2 regions of the Pseudoalteromonas sp. 2CM32C genome follow, and region 1 is predicted to be linked to the other one. Evidence: predicted binding sites of a transcription regulator. Region 1 holds the regulator's gene; the other holds the start of a gene.
The links. Region 1 encodes sigma-54, which starts transcription at its own class of promoters, with help from an activator protein. Its sites were predicted from a motif close to GTTGGCACGNNNNTNGNNT; they were not measured.

Region 2: MTF67_RS12645 (NarK family nitrate/nitrite MFS transporter) is a predicted target of sigma-54. The motif match lies at 1,924-1,942, and genes of this name have one in related genera.

What each region holds. Positions count from the first base shown of each region.
Region 1 is NZ_JALNTI010000001.1:580,744-584,272, reverse strand. Features, by position in the region: gene ptsN (PTS IIA-like nitrogen regulatory protein PtsN) at 1-395, opposite strand, end outside; gene hpf (ribosome hibernation promoting factor) at 400-687, opposite strand; gene MTF67_RS02725 (RNA polymerase factor sigma-54) at 714-2,213, opposite strand; gene lptB (LPS export ABC transporter ATP-binding protein) at 2,283-3,008, opposite strand; gene lptA (lipopolysaccharide transport periplasmic protein LptA) at 3,005-3,529, opposite strand, start outside.
Region 2 is NZ_JALNTI010000006.1:139,518-143,046, reverse strand. Features, by position in the region: gene MTF67_RS12650 (bifunctional protein-serine/threonine kinase/phosphatase) at 1-347, opposite strand, end outside; gene MTF67_RS12645 (NarK family nitrate/nitrite MFS transporter) at 357-1,826, opposite strand; gene moeB (molybdopterin-synthase adenylyltransferase MoeB) at 2,115-2,870, shown strand; gene MTF67_RS12635 (ATP-binding cassette domain-containing protein) at 2,884-3,529, opposite strand, start outside.

The sequences.
Region 1 (3,529 bases):
TGCTTACAAAATTCTTTATTTTTTAGTTTATCAGCTATCGTTGCTAGCGTCTTTAAATGCTGTTGGTTATCGCCTTCAGGTACGATGAGTGCAACAAAAATATCAACAGGGCGGTTGTCTATAGCATCAAAATTAATCGGTGTTTCACTTACTAACACCAATGCTAAAGGTTCTTGTGCGCCGCTCATTCGGCCATGTGGAATAGCAATACCTCTTCCTATCCCTGTGCTGCCTAGTTTTTCGCGGGTTAATAAAGCGCCCAAAATATCCTGTTGAGATAAATACGGTAATTTATCGTGAGCCAGCTCGCTAATAAACTCTAAAATTCTTTTTTTACTATTAAAAAGGACCGCAGCTTTACTGCAGTCCTGGCATATAAGTGAACTTAATTTCATCATATTAGTGTCGAGCAAGCTTCTCTTTGTGTTTAATTACTTGACGGTCAAGCTTGTCAATCAATGAATCAATAGCTGCATACATATCTTGATGTTCAGTGGATGCGAATAATTCAGCACCACTTACATGAATAGTTGCTTCTGCTTTTTGATTTAGTTTTTCTATATCAAGAATGACATGAACATTATTAATATGATCAGAGTGCCTTTCTAGCTTCGCAAATTTGGTATTTATATAGTCTCTTAATGAATCAGTTAGTTCTACATGACGACCAGTTAAATTTAGTTGCATAAGCATTACCCTCTTTGTTTAGCGTCTTAAATCAGGCTCTTTCGCTGATTTGACGGTGGAATAGCCAGAGATTCGCGATATTTTGCGATTGTACGTCTCGCTACTTTAATTCCTTGCTCAGCCAATATATCCGCAATTTTGCTATCACTCAATGGTTTTGCTGAGTTTTCTGCTGCGATTAATTTTTTAATAAGTGCACGTATTGCAGTAGATGAACATTCTCCACCATTTTCGGTACTTACGTGGCTTGAGAAAAAGTATTTAAGCTCAAATATTCCACGCGGTGTGTGCATATACTTTTGCGTGGTTACGCGCGAAATTGTTGATTCGTGCATTTCTACCATTTCGGCAACATCATTTAAAACCATCGGTTTCATGGCTTCTGGCCCGTGTTCAAAAAAGCCCTGTTGTTGTTTAACAATACAGTTAGTTACTTTTAAAAGTGTATCATTTCTACTTTCTAAGCTTTTTATAAACCATTTAGCTTCTTGTAAATGTGAGCGAATAAATTGACTGTCGCCACTTGATTTAACTGTACGTGACATTGCTGCATATTGGCTGTTTACACGAATTTTTGGCATGCTGTCTGGGTTTAACTCTACAACCCAGCGACCTTTAATTTTTTTAACTGACACATCAGGTATTACATACTCAGACTCTTCTCGTACTATTGTGTCTGCAGGCTTAGGATTGAGCGTATGAATAAGTGTCATTACTTCTTTAAGCTCATCTTCTTTGAGCTTCGTTTTTTTCATTAATGTACGGTAGTCACGAGCAGCTAACAAATCAATGTGCTCGGTTAAAATCATTTTTGTTTCATCAATATAAGGCGTGCCTTTATCAAATTGATTTAACTGAATACACAAGCACTCTTGTAAGCTACGTGCCGCAATACCCACTGGGTCAAATAGCTGAATGCGCTTTAATACCGCTTCTATTTCGTCAAGTTCAACCTCAACGTCATCGTCGTTATCTTGATTAAAGCTCTCTAAAATCTCTTCGCAACTGAGTGTCAGTATGCCTGAATCATCCACCGCTTCTACAATAGCAATAGCAATGGCTTCATCTGTAGGGCTAAATGGCGTTAATTGTAATTGCCACATTAAGTACTCGTGAAGCGTTTCAGTTGATGCGCCCTGATATATAGACTCATCTTCAGGCATTGGGCCTGAAGATGATGCAGGGGCTGCACTCATGTACTCATCCCAGCTAACGTCCATTGCCATGTCGTCACTTACGGTATCTTTAGCAAGCGCTTCACCACTGTCTTGTTCATACTCGCTAGGGGCTTCATCTGCAGATACGGTTACTGTAACTTCATCGTTATCTGCTTTTTGCTCATTTTTGCCCGCAAGATCATCGGCATAGTCTTGCTCCTCAACCTCAAGTAATGGGTTGCTGTCGAGCGCTTCTTGTATTTCTTGCTGAAGATCCAATGTACTTAATTGCAGCAAGCGAATAGCTTGTTGCAACTGAGGTGTCATTGTAAGTTGCTGGCCCATGCGCAGCTGTAGTGATTGCCTCATGTATCTCTAACAATCCTTTTAAGTTGTTATAATTAATACTAGCAGATGCTTATAAATAAGGCGTAAATGTTACAGCCTAAATTGCTCGCCTAAATATACATCGCGTACAGTTTTATCATTTAATACGTGTTCAGGGGTACCAGAAGCAATCAGTTCCCCATGAGAAACAATGTAGGCTTTTTCGCAAACATCAAGGGTTTCTCTTACATTGTGGTCTGTTATTAATACGCCAATCCCACGGTTTTTCAGGTGTTCAATAATTTTTTTAATATCTAATACTGAGATAGGGTCAACACCGGCAAATGGTTCGTCTAACAAAATAAACTTTGGATCTGCAGCTAAAGCACGAGCAATCTCTACTCGGCGACGTTCTCCGCCCGATAATGCCATACCTTTGCTGTCGCGAATGTGTTGAATGCTAAATTCATCCAATAGATTATTTAATGTATCTTCTCTGGCTTGCTTAGTGAGCTCCTTTCGAGTTTCTAAAATAGCCATTAAGTTTTGATACACTGTTAATTTTCTGAATATAGACGACTCTTGTGGTAAGTAGCCAATGCCTAATCTAGCACGACTGTGCATAGGTAAAAGCGTAATATCGTTATCATCGATAGATATTTTGCCTTTGTCGCTAGGGACTAAGCCTACAATCATGTAAAAGGTTGTTGTTTTACCTGCGCCGTTTGGCCCAAGCAAGCCTACAATACTGCCAGCTTGAACTTCTAAGCCCACATTTTTTACAACTTCACGGCCTTTGTAGCTTTTGGCTAGTAGCTCTGCTTTTAATGTACTCATGGTTGGCCTTTGTCATTTTTTTTAGGCTCCACAGGCACTAAGATAGTGTGTACACGGTCAGTTGAGCTTTCATCTTTTTCGGCGCTAATAAGCTGCTGTTCTATATCGTAGGTAATGCTTTTAGCATTCATTTTTTGCCCAGCTTGAGATATCTCTGCATCTCCAATTAATGTTAAAAAACGCGTTGAAACATCGTATCTAACTTCATTAGCGCTGGCGCTCATTATTGTGCCGTCGGCTTGTTTTTCTTCAAAATATGCAGGCGTACCTGTGGCAATTAACAATTGCTTGTTGTCGCCTAGCTCATCGCGCTTGTGAACCTCAAGGCGGTCTGCGGTAATTTTTCTGTCGCCATGAATAATTTCAACATTTTTTTCGAAGATACCTACGTTTTCTTTTAGTTGACCCTCTTGTTTATCCGCACTAATCGAAATTTGATTTGCAGAAATTGGCGCTGTTGGTTCAGCGGCATTAGTACCTAATGCAAGTAAAAATGTTGGAATAATAAAGAGTGTTGATAG
Region 2 (3,529 bases), on a different contig from region 1:
CGCTGGCCAAGGTGATTGTAGTTAACCGATTGCGAATAAAGCCACTGATTTAAACTGGCCAATACCTTAGATACCGACTTTTTAACGGCCCAACTTGGCGGTGTATTTAAATACTCATTTATAAAGTGCGTTACCGATAACTGTGACGCTTGTTTAGCATTTTTTGCTGATGAACACCCATCGGCCAAGCAGGCAATAACCCCTTTTGACTCTTTTTCTTGCGCTTGAGTATTAAGAGCAGCAAACGCATCTTGATTTTCGGTTTTTATACCTTTGCTACTGTGCCCACCAAACTCAACGTTAAGTTCGTTTGTAAGTGCGCTGGCTTTTTGGGTTTCATCAAACATATGTATGCCTTAAGTCACAGAAATAAGTTCAACGGTGCCATCTTCGTTTACTTCTGTGATGTGGCCATCGGGTTCTTTCATGAAAAATAATGCACCTAAGCCTAATAATGCGCTTGCCGCAATAATCATAAAGAATGTTTGGTAATCAACTAATGAGAGCGCCGTTAAATACACAACAGCTCCTACATTGCCGTAAGCTCCCGTCATACCTGCAATTTGACCCGTTAAACGGCGTTTAATAAGTGGTACAGCCGCAAATACAGCGCCTTCCCCCGCTTGCACAAAAAACGAACACGCCATAGCAGCAGCAACTGCAAGCCAAAGCGGCCAGCTAGCGTCAACTAAGCCCATAACAAAATAACCTACAGCTAAGCCAGTGGTAAGTACAATAAGTGTTTTACGACGACCCATTCGATCTGAGATCCAACCACCACCCGGGCGAGAAGCTAAATTCATAAACGCATACGCTGATGCAAGTAAGCCTGCGTATACCATATCAAGGCCAAACACCTCACTAAAAAATAATGGCAACATAGATACAACAGCAAGCTCTGAGCCAAACGTTGTAAAATAAAGAATATTTAAAACTGCAACTTGTTTAAATTCGTAACGGTGTGATTCTGGAACAGGTTGCTTAAAAATATGGCCGTTTATGTCGTACGTTTTATAAACTTCATAAAGATAAAGCAGCACCAAAAATACATATGTACCAATAACAAAATTTTCAGAAAGTAAATTTGCACCAGTAGGAGAAAGCTTCCAAGTAAGTAGTGCTAAAGCACCGTACATAGGTAGCTTCATTATAAGAAGTAGTACAAAGTCGCCTTTGCTGGTTACTTCCATTGCTCCTACTTTTTTTGGTTTAAAGTAAGTGCCACCTTTTGGCGTGTCAGTTACGCTGATGTACCAAATAACACCAAAAATGACACTTAATACACCGGTTAGGCCTATCGCATAACGCCAGCCATCGTCACCGCCAAACATAAGCGCTAATACAGGCAATAGCATTGCAGCAGCTGCCGAGCCAAAGTTACCCCAGCCACCGTAAATACCTTCTGCTGTACCCAACTCGTTTGCCGGGAACCACTCGCTCACCATGCGAATGCCCACAACAAAACCCGCACCAATAAAGCCAAGTGCAAAACGCGCGATAGCGGCTTGCTCAAACGTGGTAGCCATCGCAAACATAAAACATGGGATGCTACATAAAATCAGTAATGATGCATAAACGATGCGAGGCCCAAATTTATCAGTTAACATGCCCACAACCACGCGAGCAGGAATGGTTAGTGCCACATTTAAAATAAGCAGCGTTTTTACTTGTGCCATAGTAATACCTAGCGAACCCGCTATAGCGCCTAATAATGGCGCATGGTTAAACCAGACAAAAAATGAGATAAAAAACACCATCCAGCTTAAATGCAGTATTTTCATTTTTCCGCTAAACGATATGAGGTTAAACCCAGTACTCGGTTGCATGTTATTTTTCCTTAGTTACGTTTGTAGTTATTTATAGCAGTTACTACTTTGTTATTAATTACACTGCTATATTTGTTAATTTCACGTTAACCATGCTGAGCAATTAGTGAGCCAATAATTTATTTATTTAAAAATCATTAACTTATGTTTTTTCTAATTCGTTATAATTTTCATTTGCACTGTTAAGGTAATCAAAGTGAGCACTAACAGTGCAATTACTTTTAACCGCGTTCTTGCCCACATATTCTAAAAATTGCTATTGTGTATAAAAATAATGAGAAGCCGCTAATGACTAAACCAGCCCTGACTTACCAACAACAACTACGCTACTCGCGCCACATAATGCTTCCTAAATTAGATATAGAGGGGCAAGAAAAAATATGGCAATCTCATGCGCTTATAGTCGGTTTAGGTGGCTTGGGCTGCCCCGTTGCTCAGTATTTAGCTGCCTCCGGTGTGGGTACGTTAACGCTTGTAGATAACGACGTGGTTGATGCTACAAACTTGCAAAGGCAGGTGCTTTATAAACAAACGGATGTAGGCTGCTTAAAAACTCACGCCGCCAAAGCGCAGCTAAATAGCTTAAATGATGAAATAGATATACATACAATCGATGTATTTTTAGATGAAAAGTCAAAGCTTGACGAGCTATTAAAAAATATTGATATAGTCATTGATTGCTCTGATAACTTAACTACACGTAATGTATTAAACACAGCCTGTTATAAAACAAAAACCCCACTAGTATCGGGCGCTGCAATTAGAATGGAAGGCCAAGTTGCCTGTTTTACAATGCAAGAAAATAGCCACTGTTATGAGTGTCTATCGCAGTTTATGTCAGATCAAACACAAAGCTGCTCAGAATCAGGCGTGCTATCGCCCATTGTAGGATTAATTGGCAGTATTCAAGCCACTGAAGCCTTAAAAATGCTTGCTGGATTACCAAGCGGGTTAAGCGAGCATTTACTGCTGATTGATGGATTAAGTATGGAGTTTAATCGCTTTAAAATCACAAAAAACAGTCATTGTGCTACGTGCAGCTAAAACCCACTTCAAACTACTCTAGATTATGAATAGTCGCATAAAGTGTATCGCCTACTTTGTAGTTATTTTGATCCCATACTCTTGGTGAAAGTAAGCAATACAAGCTTTGTCCGTCTACATCTAGCGTAAGTTGCCATGTTTTATCTATAAGTTCTGCACTGTGCAGCGTAGATATTAAAACATTGCTGTTATTTGTGTTTAATGGCATTTCTGCACTTACCGATATTTGCTCACACTCTAATATAAGTTTATTTCCTTGCTCTACAGCGCTGGGTAATGCAAATAGCTGCTGCTCGCTTTTGTGGAGTTTAAGCAAATACACACCGTATTTTTCATCAAATGTAATGATTTTAAAGTTAATTAAGCTCAGCGGTGCTTGTTTATTATTAGCGTAAATAGCTTTAGCCACCTGCGCACTCGGGCCATGGTTAATTACTTTACCGTTATTGAGCTGCACCAGGGTATCGCAACAAAATAATAGTTCTTTTAACGAGTGGCTCACTATAATAAATTTAATAGTAAACGTTGCCGCCAATTCACTTAATGTTGAGAGTGTTTTAAAGCGCAGCGGCCAATCAAGAGCGCTAAATGGCTCATCTAAAATAATTAATTTTTGACCTGCCAACAACGTACGTGCAAACACCACCCGTTGGCGCTCC